Regions from separate parts of the Nostoc sp. EspVER01 genome, predicted to be linked through region 2. Evidence: predicted binding sites of a transcription regulator. Region 2 holds the regulator's gene; each other region holds the start of a gene.
What was found. Region 2 encodes NtcA, which controls nitrogen genes in cyanobacteria. Its sites were predicted from a motif close to TNTGTANNNNNNNNTACANA; they were not measured.
Positions count from the first base shown of each region.

Region 1 (4,168 bases), on a different contig from region 2:
AAGAAATCAGAAATGGTTACTGCTTAAGTGTGTCCACTGACATAGCAGCTCGATCCCAAATATATCCCTTAGCTTAAGATTTTAGAATTTGCATTGGGAAAATCACTGTAAAAAAAAGTGTTTATTAAGTTTTACAGACAAAACAGCATTTTACCTGTAAAATTTCTTCGATGGCATTTTATTGCTTAAGCAGTTCTAAGCAGCTCGGCATCAGTTAGCACCAAGATAGTGACTCTCTCACTGTCTGTTCGCTCCTCACCACACCGTATCGAGCTTGAGTGAGGGTACATTGTTTTGTCCCCTTAAACTCGCAAACTCGCCCCACAACTTCACAGGCGTGGGTAATTGTTTGATGTTTACGCAATGAATATCTAGTCTAAGTAGCTTTATATGTATTACTCACGTAGTAGTAGCACTGTATACTGACTACAAGGATTATAGAATTTACCCTAATGCATTTTTTTTAGCCATTCACCTAACCATGAAACTTGAGGATATATATCAATTTTTTGAGAATCCTCCGCCAACTTACCTTTGTCAGGAACTAGCAGTTTGTTACATACTGTCTGTTTTATTACAAGGTGAATCCTACGGAACCGAGTTAATTGAGCAATTAGAAACTGAGTATCCCGTCTATCGGCTTTCAGATACCGTACTTTACAGTGCAATCAAATTTCTGGAAGACCAAAAGGCAATCACTGGATATTGGAAGAAACTTGAAGGACGGGGGCGCCCCAGGCGGATGTACCAAGTTTCTCCCGAATGGCAAGTTCAAGCTCAGGATTTAGCTTTTCAATGGCTTGACTACATCAACGGGAGGAAAAAGTAACGAATCATTGATAATGAATAAGTCTCCTCCAGTCAAACACTAACAATTAGTTATGGATACTGCTATTCTGCCTTCTACGTTCCTGCTAACCTTGTTGTTATCGGTTGGGCTGTTTTTCTTTATTCGTGCCTCGACTAAAGACCGCATAGAAATAGCGCAACTGGTATCTGAGCAAGATGAAGCTGTTTTAATGTCTCAATTAAAAGAGTACTTTCGATCGCGGTCTTACCGAGTGGCAGCGGTAGACCGAGAACAAAATCAGGTAATTTTTGAAGGTAATGTTCGTCCCAGCTGGTTCTTAGCTATATTTCTAACTTTACTGGCCGCGACTGGGATTGTTTGTCTATCTCTGGTTACATACCTGCTTTTTCCTAGCCTCAGTACCCTTGTTCTGGCGATGGTACTGCTGTCGCCTTTAAGTGGTCTATTTTATTGGAAAAAATCTGGAAGACTTGAGAAGGTGTCGCTCAAAGTAGAAACAACTCAGAGCGAACAAACCTCCTCAAGTAAGATCACTGTAGTCGCCCATCGAGATGAACTCAGCGAGTTGCAGAGGACTCTACAGCTCAAGCCTGGGAAATAATTGTTGATTTTTGCGACCATCTCTTAACTATGATATGCAGACTTCTGACCTAACCTACTATGCAGGCAATGGAAAGTAGTCAGGAGAAAATCAAGACTGCTGCTTTGTCAGTTTTCCCCATGACCAACGTCGTGGGGAAAAAATTTAAATTCATTAACTTAAATTCATTGACAGAGCAAACTTTAACCATTTACGGCATAAGAGCGCAACTTCACTCTTCCTTTTAGACGCGCTTGGCTCTATACCCACTCCCTTCTGCATCATCAAATTAGTATCAACCCATGCAATCTAGCGTGGTTTGAAACAGGTTCAATTTCCAACTACCTGGACTAGATTTACTGGCAAATCAGCTACAAACTAAAAAAAAATTAAATTTTGCATAAACTTAGCAATTTTGCCAGTTAATAATAGTCAGGAGCCACACTCAATGCCCAAGATGACCATCTATGGTTCACCGACTAGCTAAAGCAAGAGGTTCTTGACCTGGTGAAGGTTCTAACACCCTCAAACTAGGAAACAAGAAATGGTTTTCCTCTACGTATTGAGCACCAAACAGTCCCTTTTCTGCCCAGAAATAACGATCTGTAGTGTGTTCATTTCGCTTTACAAGTAGCAACGCTGGTGGCAAAATTCCTTCAGCTTGAATGAATCTTCTAGCTGCTGTTACAGGCTTTTCTTCGCCACTTTCGATGCTATATTGAGGCACGTGTTCCAAAATGCGTCGTCCTTCCTGACGACGACGACTCTTCCTTTTGCGTCTCCTTGCCAATCTATTGTCCTCCTCTTTCAAGCTATAGATTGTAGTGATAGCTACAAAATCCGTCGTCATTATATAGGTTCTAGTTCAGAATATCAATAGTTTTTAACCTTTTAATATAAGAAAGTTAATATCTTTGAAACATCGAGAAAATAAAATCACCTAAGAATATAATCCCCTAGTAGAAACCATCTCTTTTGAAAATTTTAGTTAAGCTTTATTAAATGAGTGAGGTAAAAATTAAGTATCCTCTCTTACATCATGCCTCAAAATCTATAATCTTGAGCAAGAGCTAAAAAATGTTAATGTCTGCCAGTTCCGATTTTCTTGCTCTGTGTCGAGAGCAAATAGCGCTACTAACCCAAGGGCTGGGAGCAACTTTAAGTATTGTATACCTAACACAAGAATTGGTAGATACTCCTTCTGGCGATGCCAAACTAATTCCTGTGGTGATTTACCCGGAAACAGCATTATTGCCGCCAGGAGAGGAAACTATTGAAGCGACGGCATATAAGCAACTTCAAGTTGGAAATGCGTTTATATTACCCAATCATCAGGGAAGGTTATTGACAGCAGGTTCAGAATCTCCAACTTCGTCACGGGAGTCTGAAATACCAAATGCATCTCAACCCGATCTTAAAGAGGAATACTTACTTAGTGGCAACCAAATTGTTTTACCTCTGATTTATGAGGGTGTGATGATGGGGTTACTAGTGACACGCAGGAAAGATCGGGCATGGAATGAACACGAGCAAAATCAAATTCAACGGATAGCGCAAACATTAGCGATCGCTTGTATTTTAGATCAGCGGCGAGCATGGTTTGAGCAACAGTTGCGCGAGCAACAAATTCTCCAAGAAAAACAGCGGGATTTGCTGGATAATTTATTGCATCAGTTTCGTAACCCATTAACGGCGTTACGGACTTTTGGCAAACTGCTATTGAAACGACTACGACCAGCAGACGCTAACCGGGATGTGGCAAATAGTATTGTCAGAGAAAGCGATCGCCTTAAAGAATTACTGCAACAATTTGAACAAGTAATTGACTTGACAGAGGCAGATTTAGCACCACTACATCTGCCTGAAGATGAAGTATTTGTAGAAGCAACTATCCAAAAAGACGCTAAACCGCCACTATTATTGCCGGGAACGGGAGATAAAGCAGTTGACTGCTCCCTAGCAGATATATTAGAACCATTATTAATATCAGCCAAAGCGATCGCCCAAGAGCGAAAGCTAAAACTAATAACTGAAATTAAACAGAATTCATCCTTAGTACGTGCCAATGTCAAAGCATTACGAGAGGTGTTAACTAACATTATTGATAATGCTTTGAAATACACTCCCACCGGTGGCAAAATTTTGATTCAGGCGGGACAAGAAAAAGCTCATTTTCAGGGAATAGTTATTAGTGATAACGGGCCTGGCATTCCACCCCAGGATTTAGAACATCTTGGAGAACGGCATTATCGCGGAGTACAAGCGCAAACAGAAATCCCCGGCACAGGTTTAGGGTTAGCGATCGCTAAACAATTAATAGAACAAATGCAGGGCGAAATAGAGGTTTTCAGCCCTGCAATCAACGCTAAATTAACTTCAACCAATGCACCGGGAACTACTTTTATTATTTGGTTGCCGGAAACTAAAATTTAGTCTATTCAAAACGGTTTATCCCGTTTTTCTTTAACTTTTAACGCTGCTCAAAATCTTAATCTAAAAGTATTTATTCACATTATAGTTCAATACGGTTCAGTTAAGCATTGTTTTCCTCTCTCTGTTCCCTCTGTGCCTCTGCGGTTCGTTAAAAAATTGACTTTGATAAAGAGTTTTAGCCTTAACTGAACCGTATTGCATTATAGTTAGCATTTAAAGAGTTAGCATGTCATCCAAGCGCATTGTCATATTACCTGACTGTACTTCAACGAGCGAAGAAGTTAGCTTATCAAACTCTAGAGATACACCTATCTGGTTATTATTTATTAATTTAGACAGTGTTG
Region 1 covers NZ_JAVRCS010000030.1:48,638-52,805, reverse strand. The annotation lists gene RMX69_RS22260 (PadR family transcriptional regulator) at 482-829, shown strand; gene RMX69_RS22255 (cofactor assembly of complex C subunit B) at 882-1,412, shown strand; gene RMX69_RS22250 (DUF3155 domain-containing protein) at 1,864-2,181, opposite strand; gene RMX69_RS22245 (ATP-binding protein) at 2,469-3,824, shown strand; gene RMX69_RS22240 (protein kinase domain-containing protein) at 4,038-4,168, opposite strand, start outside.
Region 1: a site for NtcA is predicted at 2,210-2,229, ahead of RMX69_RS22250 (DUF3155 domain-containing protein). Genes of this name have one in related genera too.

Region 2 (4,168 bases):
AGAAGTTGCAGTAAGTTTTTTCCCCTCTGCCCCTCCGCATCTCTGCCTCTTTTCGATGCCCAACCTCCAATGCCCAATTTGACTCCTTTTCATAGAACTCCCTTAGAACTGGGAATTAAGCCAGCACGTCGGGGATCAATTTCCACCGCCTGGCGTGTTGCTCTTGCAAAAGCTTTAAATGTCGCTTCAATGATGTGATGGGAATTAATGCCATCCAGTTGCCGAATGTGCAGTGTCATCTGGCTATGGTTTACCAGTGCCACAAAAAATTCTCGCACCAGTTGAGTGTCATAGGTTCCTACCCGCTGAGTAGGAATTTGCAAGCCGTAGCTGAGGTGAGGCCGTCCAGAAAAATCTAGCGCTACCTGAACTAAGGCTTCATCCAGCGGTGCAAGAAAATTACCAAAGCGGACAATACCTTTTCTGTCGCCTAGTGCTTGGTTAAAAGCTTGCCCTAAAGTAATGCCTACATCTTCGTTGGTGTGATGATCGTCAATTTCCCAGTCTCCCTTGGCTTGGACATCTATATCAATCAGCCCGTGGGAGGCAATTTGATGCAACATGTGATCCAAAAACGGAATACCTGTTGCTGCTGTACAAGTTCCTCTACCATCCAGGTTGATGGTGACTTGCACATTAGTTTCACCAGTGGTGCGGTGAACAGTGGCAATGCGAGGGGTTTGGGTTAGGCGATCGTAGTTTGAATTAACTTGGCGATTGGTTGTTTGCATGGGGAGTGGAAAGAGTTAGGAGTTAGGAGTTATGAGTTAGGAATTAAGAACTATGAGTTATGAGTTATAAATTTTTAACTCTTAACTCCTCATTCCTCACTCCTAACTTTCTTACTCCTAACTCCTAACTTTATCGCGTCACATTCCCATAATTTCATATCCTGCATCTACATAGAGAATTTGTCCGGTAATTCCACTGGACAAATCACTACACAAGAAAGCCGCAGCGTTGCCCACTTCTAACTGAGTGACGGTGCGTCGTAGGGGAGCTACTTCTTCTACATGATGAATCATATCTAAAATCCCACCCACTGCTGAAGATGCCAAGGTACGGATGGGGCCTGCGGAGATGGCATTCACGCGAATATTTTGCGGCCCTAGTTCAGCAGCTAGGTAACGCACACTCATTTCTAACCCTGCTTTGGCAACTCCCATAACATTGTAGTTTGGGATTGCTCTGACACCGCCTAAATATGTCAAGGTGACGATACTACCTCCCTCTGTCATCAAAGGTTTGGCTGCACCACTTAACTGCACCAGCGAGTAGGTACTAATTTCTAAAGCGGTGTTGAACCCAGAACGAGAGGTTTGGCTAAAATCTCCACTTAAATCGTCTTTGCTAGCAAAGGCTAGACAATGGATGAGGATATCTAGCTTTCCCCACTGTTCGCGGATTGTCTCAAAGGTAGATTTAATTTGGTCTTCATCTTGGACATTACAGGGAAGAAACAAGCTGGGGTTGAGAGGTTCTACCAACTCCGCAACTTTTTTCTCCATCTTGCCGCGTTCATCCGGCAGGTAGGTAATGCCCAGGTTTGCTCCAGCTTTGTGCAGTTGTTGGGCGATGCCCCAGGCGATCGAGCGGTTATTGGCAATACCTGTAACAAGGGCATTTTTTCCAGTCAGATTTAGCATAAAAATTGTTAATGCGATCGATCATTAGGAGCATACTAGAATCTGAGGCACGTTTAGTCTTTGTTTTATACAGGATTGACAAAAATGAATATTGATAAGGGTGTTTGCTGTGACAAAAATCTTGATTTTTTATAAAGATATTCTCAAGATATCTTTATTTGTTCTTCAAAAAACCTTTTGAATACAGCTATTGGAACTACTTATCAACAATTAGTAGCTGAAAGGATCAAGAATTATGTATCATTGTAAACAAAGAGTTATGAAGAGATTAGTTTGAGTATAGGAAAGTACAGAAAGGTTGACGGTGCTTTATTCATTTTTCGGGTGTATTCTTAGGTAATCAGTTTTTGTTTTTCCGGCATTGGGTAGGGGAAGGGAGATGATCGTGACACAAGATAAAGCCCTAGCAAATGTATTTCGTCAGATGGCGACCGGGGCGTTTCCGCCAGTTGTGGAAACGTTTGAACGCAATAAAACGATCTTTTTTCCTGGCGATCCTGCCGAACGAGTTTATTTTCTTTTGAAAGGTGCTGTTAAACTTTCCAGGGTGTACGAGGCAGGAGAGGAAATAACGGTAGCGTTGCTGCGGGAAAATAGTGTTTTTGGTGTATTGTCATTGCTGACAGGAAATAAGTCGGATCGGTTTTACCATGCGGTTGCATTTACGCCTGCGGAATTACTGTCAGCACCAATTGAACAAGTGGAACAAGCACTCAAGGAAAATCCAGAATTATCAATGTTAATGCTGCGAGGTCTGTCTTCGCGCATTTTACAAACAGAGATGATGATTGAAACTCTTGCCCACCGAGATATGGGTTCTAGGTTGGTGAGTTTTTTGTTAATTCTTTGTCGGGATTTTGGCGTTCCTTGTGCAGATGGGATCACTATTGATTTGAAATTATCTCATCAAGCGATCGCAGAGGCAATTGGTTCAACTCGTGTTACCGTTACTAGGCTATTGGGAGATTTGCGTGAGAAAAAGATGATTTCTATCCACAAAAAGAAGATTACTGTGCATAAACCTGTTACCTTAAGTAGACAGTTCACATAAAAACAATTGGAGAAAGGGGAATAGGCGCGTGTTCTATTTTGAAAAATGACACTAATAGCTAGAGGTAAATCTAAAATTGAATAATTTCAGCTATTGCCAATTTCCACTTCTTTCCAGAGAATACTTAAAAGTAGTAGGCTGTATCTGGAAGGATTTCGGTAGCTAAAGATGACCACCGGATACATCCTCATCGCAGCAATTTTGATTCTGGGAGGCGTAATTGCCACCGTGGGCGATCGCATCGGCACACGAGTTGGCAAAGCCCGCCTCTCACTTTTTAAGCTTCGTCCGAAAAACACCGCGGTACTAGTAACAATTTTTACTGGTGGTTTGATTTCAGCATCAACTTTAGGGATTTTATTCGCTGCTGACGAAGGTTTGCGAAAAGGAGTCTTTGAGTTAGAAGATATTCAAACAGACCTCAGACAGAAACGGGAACAGTTAAAAACCGCAGAAACTCAGAAAAGTCAGGTAGAGGGTGAGCTAAACCAAGCAAGAATTGCCCAAGCAAAGGCACAACAGGACTTGCAGGCAATTAATCAATCCTTGCAGGCGGCAAATGCCAAACAAAGGCAAACACAAGCTCAGTTAAACCGCACCATTAGTCAACAAGCCCAAACTCAAACTCAACTCCAACGCACTCAAGGTCAGCTAGGACAAGTTGTAACTCAATACCAAAAAGCCATAGCTGAATTGCAAAGTGTTTATAACCAGAGAAAGGAACTACAGGCGGCAGTTGAACTATTGAAGACAGAACGTCAAAGACTGTATGCGGAAGCGAAAAAAGCCATTGACGAAGCTAAAACAGCAATTGAAAAACGCGATCGCGAACTTGCTAACCGTCAAGAAGCTATAGAAGCGCGCGATCAAAAAATTTCCCAACTGGATCAACTAATTCAAAAACGGAATGTAGAAGTTGCAGCACGAGAGCAAGTGATTGCCAAGCGGGAATCTCGCCTCAAAGAGTTGGAAGCACAACAGGAGCAACTAGAACAGGAAGTTGCAAGGCTGGAAAAATATTATCAGTCCTACCGCGACCTGCGTCTGGGTAAGCTAGCCTTAGTTCGTGGTCAAGTTCTGTCCGCGGCTGTAATTCGTGTTACCCAACCTGCTGCTGCTCGTCAGGCCGTGATACAACTTTTACAAGAAGCGAATCGCAACGCCAACCTGGAATTAAGTGAGCCTGGTGCAAATCCTGCCAATGTAGAATTACTGCGTGTGACCCAGGATAGAGTTGATCAATTAAGCAAGCAGATTGGCGATGGTAAAGAATACGTCGTGCGAATTTTCTCTGCTGGTAATTACGTCAGGGGAGAAAAGCAGATAGAATTTTTCGCCGATACAGCCCAGAATCAACTGGTTTTTTCGGGAGGCGCGGTGCTAGCCACGACTACTGCTGATTCCAAGACTATGACATCTTATCAGTTACAGCAGCGGCTAGAAATACTGATTTCTGCTTCCCAATTTCGTG
Region 2 covers NZ_JAVRCS010000052.1:862-5,029, reverse strand. The annotation lists gene hisB (imidazoleglycerol-phosphate dehydratase HisB) at 90-731, opposite strand; gene fabI (enoyl-ACP reductase FabI) at 870-1,646, opposite strand; gene ntcA (global nitrogen regulator NtcA) at 2,026-2,697, shown strand; gene RMX69_RS27060 (DUF3084 domain-containing protein) at 2,866-4,168, shown strand, end outside.

Region 3 (4,168 bases), on a different contig from region 2:
CACAGCACTAGCTCTTATCCAGGTGATTTTACCTTGATAAAACAGGCTAATTCCCTGACAGCAACCAGTTTCGGGTTCAATCCACAAACTCAAAGCCAAAGCTTGCTGAATGACTTGAATATTTTGGCGACGTAATACTTGAGCGGTGAGGGTGGTGGTAACTTCCCTCCCTGTAGTGTCAGCAGCGTGGAGAACACGACGGCGAGAATGGGCAGCTTCCAAAGTTAAAGCTAAGGCTTGACCATGACGGTCAAAAGCTACCCCCAAGTTAACTAGGGATTGAATACAGCTAGGGGCATGTTGGGCGAGAAATTCGACAGCGGTGCGATCGCACAAACCCGCACCCGCCTGGATCGTATCTTCAATATGCAGTGTGGGAGAATCTTCTGGCGCGATCGCTGCGGCAATACCACCTTGTGCCCAATCACTGGCGGATAAAGCAACGGTTTCTTTGGTAATCAAGCCAACTCGCAAGGATTCTGGCAGGCACAGCGCTGTGTATAGTCCAGCAGCACCAGCGCCGACTACTAAGACATCAAATTGGCTGGGAATATCTATCTGAGACAAGGTAATGGGTAGGGGGAGCAGGGGGCAGGGGAGCAGGGGAGCAGGGGGGCAGGGGAGCAGGGGGGCAAGGGAGACTATTTTATTTTGTCCCCCTTGTCCCCCTTGTCTTCCTCATCTCCCTAATTCCCCTTATCTCTAACAAAATATTCCCACTCCCTAGAATCAGGAGTGGGCTGCTATTTGCTACATTAACTGCAATTTCAGTTATCTGTAGATACCGTTGTTAAAGCGATCGTCTCCTTCATTGAAGGCAGGCTCTAAGTCTGTCACGGTGAATTTATCGAGGTTGGCTTGCAGGGTTTGTTTTTGGCGATCGCTCAATCCTGGAAGATCCAATACATCCTCTACCTTTTGGTAAGGAGCATTGGTGATGATTTTCTTAGCCAGGGTGGGATAAAGCCCTGGAAACTGTTGAAAAGCTCGGACGTTGGTATTATTCAAATCAATTTTTTTACCAAATTCCGTTCCTAGTTTAGCGTCTGCCCGATTCTGCCGCTCAATTGCCAGAACTGGGACTTGGGGAAAAGCAAAACTGTTGAAACTAGCAGCTTGGGCTATCTGAGTTGTTCCCAACCATCCCCAGCAACCAAGTAACAAGCTAAACACTGTTAATAAACGCGCCAATCCTTTCACGATTTTTCTACCTCTTTCCATCAAACAGAAATAAAAGTTTTAAGCTAACAACAGTCATTAGTCATTAGTCACTTGTACTGAGCGGAGCCGAAGTATTAGTCATACCCTGCGGGAAGCCGCTAATCCCTCTACGTGAGAGCGCCAAGGACAAAGGACAAAGGACATAAGACAAAAGCTGATAGCTTAGTCAACACAGCAGTCATCAGAAACTAATATACAGCGTATTAATATGCACAATATTTACCGTTACTGGGTTTGACTATACTTTTGGCAAAATTTTTATCCTGGAAAGAGTACTTGCATAGCTGCGATAGCGTTGCATCGACGATCCCGGCAGCATTCTCAGCTAGACGAAATCTTTTTGGGGTGGCTGATTCTACCTCTCAAGCAGAAACCAAACTTACGATTCCTAAGATCGAAAATCTTACCAAAAAAGACTTGATGCTGATGGATTTTTATGTAATATTTCTTAACTAATTAATCTTTTACAGCATCATTTTTGATGTTTCGTAGATTGGGCTGGGAAAAGTTTCAGTAAGAGAAGCCTACATGCTTATTGCAACATATAGTTGTGTCTTCTGCCTTCTTCACGCTGCGATCGCAGCTAACAAAAATAGGCTGTCTACTAAAATTGTACTCAAAACGGCTCCACCAAAGGCATACCAGTGTCTTTGATTTCGACCTAAAGCTGAAATTCCTACTGTTAATAGCACTACGGCAAGAATTATCGCCCAAGTTTGCCCCCAAGGTGCTTGTACTTGTATGAGAGCATTTTGTAAAATTTGCGGTACTAAATCTGCATCTACTCTCATGATTTGCCGCCAATAGGGCATCAAATCTACTATATAAAAATATACATCTGTTAAAACTGTACCTAGTAAAGAACCTAAATAAAACCAGTTACCTACCTTGCCCCAATTCTTCGCCAGACACCAGCAAGCAAACGGTAAACCGATAAATTCCACCGGTAGATGCCATAAAGGTTCCCAGCGTAACCAGCCCCAGTAAATCGCTCCTGCTAACCAACTCCAGCTAAACCCCAAGAGTAAATCGCCCCAGACGTAAGTTGCAGGACGTGACATCAAGGCAAAACTGAGCCACACCCAAAATCCTGTCAGCGCTAAACTCAGACTTGGTAGCGATCGCACTATTGGCGCTTCTATAAATACTGGGACTGTTACTAAAAACACCGCCGCCGCAAACACTAACCAAGTTTGTCGGGCAGAAGTAGATAAGGGTAGAGAGGGAGAAAGGGAAAGTGTAGATTCCAATTGTCTGATACCATTCTGCCCAGTATCAGCTAAATCCAACTCGGTATCAATAGAAGGGGTAGAAGCGCTGTAGGAAGACAGTGTATTATTAATCAATGTTTTTAATATTTGTTACTAAACTTTATCTTATTTAAGATATCACATTTTCAAATCCCCCCCTGGGGCATTGTAATTATACTGAAATTTCCACTAGCGCTGGTGCAAACCAAGCAAAACATTCTGCGCCAGACGAATCCATTAAAGTTCCACTATGTACACAACTGCTCTGTAGTTACTTGTAAATGAGGGACTACAGAGAGGTGAAAAGTTCAGATGCTATGAGTCTGCTAAATATTAAAGTTTGATGAATTTCTCAAATTGCGTTGACTTATTGAGGTGGGTGTAAGAACATAGTCAGCGTCTTCGATGATGTTTTTGATCGGTAAAATTGAGTTTTCTACAAGATTGGGTGCAATAGAGAGTATATAAAGCAACATCATCAGCTAAACAATGTTCATCACGATCTCTATAATACGAAAAAGGTATTAATTGTATATGGAGTTTATTCAAGCTTTTATTTTAGGTATTGTTCAAGGTATTACAGAGTTTTTGCCAATCAGTAGTACCGCACATCTTCTGATTTTTACCAAGCTATTTGGTTGGAAAGAACTAGGTTCTAAAGATTTTGTTGATGCAATTCAATTTGGCAGTGTTATAGCAATTGTAGGGTATTTTTGGTCGCTGATTTATAGTATTGTCAAAGGTGGAATCGAAGCACTAAAAACTAAAGACTGGCAACGCGAAGAATGGAAAATTCTTGTCGGTATTGTAGTCGGAACACTGCCTGCTTTAATTTTCGGTTTCCTTTTAAAAGATATTTTACCTGAGAGTGCATTAATTATTGGCATCATGTCAATTATTATGGCACTTTTACTAGCTTTGGCAGAAAAAATTGGTACTCGCAAGCGAGGTTTTGATTCATTGCAGATTCGGGATGGTATTTTAGTTGGATTGGGACAAACACTTGCTTTGATTCCGGGCGTTTCTCGTTCTGGCTCGACGTTAACGACTGCCTTATTTTTAGGATTAGAACGCGATACAGCAGCAAAATTCTCCTTTTTGTTAGGGTTTCCAACTCTTACCATTGCGACCCTGTATAAAAGCCTGAAAATCTTCAAGTTGTTTCAAGAACACCAGTTGCCAGATAACATTGTTGGACTGTTAATTGTCGGAATTATTTCAACCTTTATTTTTTCCTACCTATCAATTGCATTTTTGATCAAATACTTAGCAACCAAAAACACTTTGATTTTCGTATGGTATAGATTAGCATTCGGTAGTGCGATCTTACTAGCGATCGCAGCAGGTTGGAAAGGATAATAGTCATTAGTCATTAGTCCAAAGTAAATGACTAATGCCCAATACTTCTCTACGAGAGGCTACGCCAACGACTACGCTCAGTACAAGTGCCCAATGCCCCATTCCCCATGACTACCATTCATCCTGCCCGAATTACCAAGGTTCTTCCAGACTCAATAGCCGCAGAGATTGGTTTTGAAGCTGGGGATGCGATCGTTGCAATCAATGGTACACGTCCCCGCGACTTAATTGATTATCAGTTTTTGTGTGCTGATGAAGTCTTGGAACTAGAAGTTTTAGACGCTACTGGGAAAACTCATAGCCTGGAAATCGAAAAAGATTACGACCAAGACTTGGGG
Region 3 covers NZ_JAVRCS010000031.1:12,687-16,854, reverse strand. The annotation lists gene nadB (L-aspartate oxidase) at 1-567, opposite strand, end outside; gene psbU (photosystem II complex extrinsic protein PsbU) at 772-1,200, opposite strand; gene RMX69_RS22395 (DUF3120 domain-containing protein) at 1,788-2,567, opposite strand; gene RMX69_RS22390 (undecaprenyl-diphosphate phosphatase) at 3,006-3,830, shown strand; gene RMX69_RS22385 (TIGR03279 family radical SAM protein) at 3,938-4,168, shown strand, end outside.
Region 3: a site for NtcA is predicted at 2,570-2,589, ahead of RMX69_RS22395 (DUF3120 domain-containing protein). Genes of this name have one in related genera too.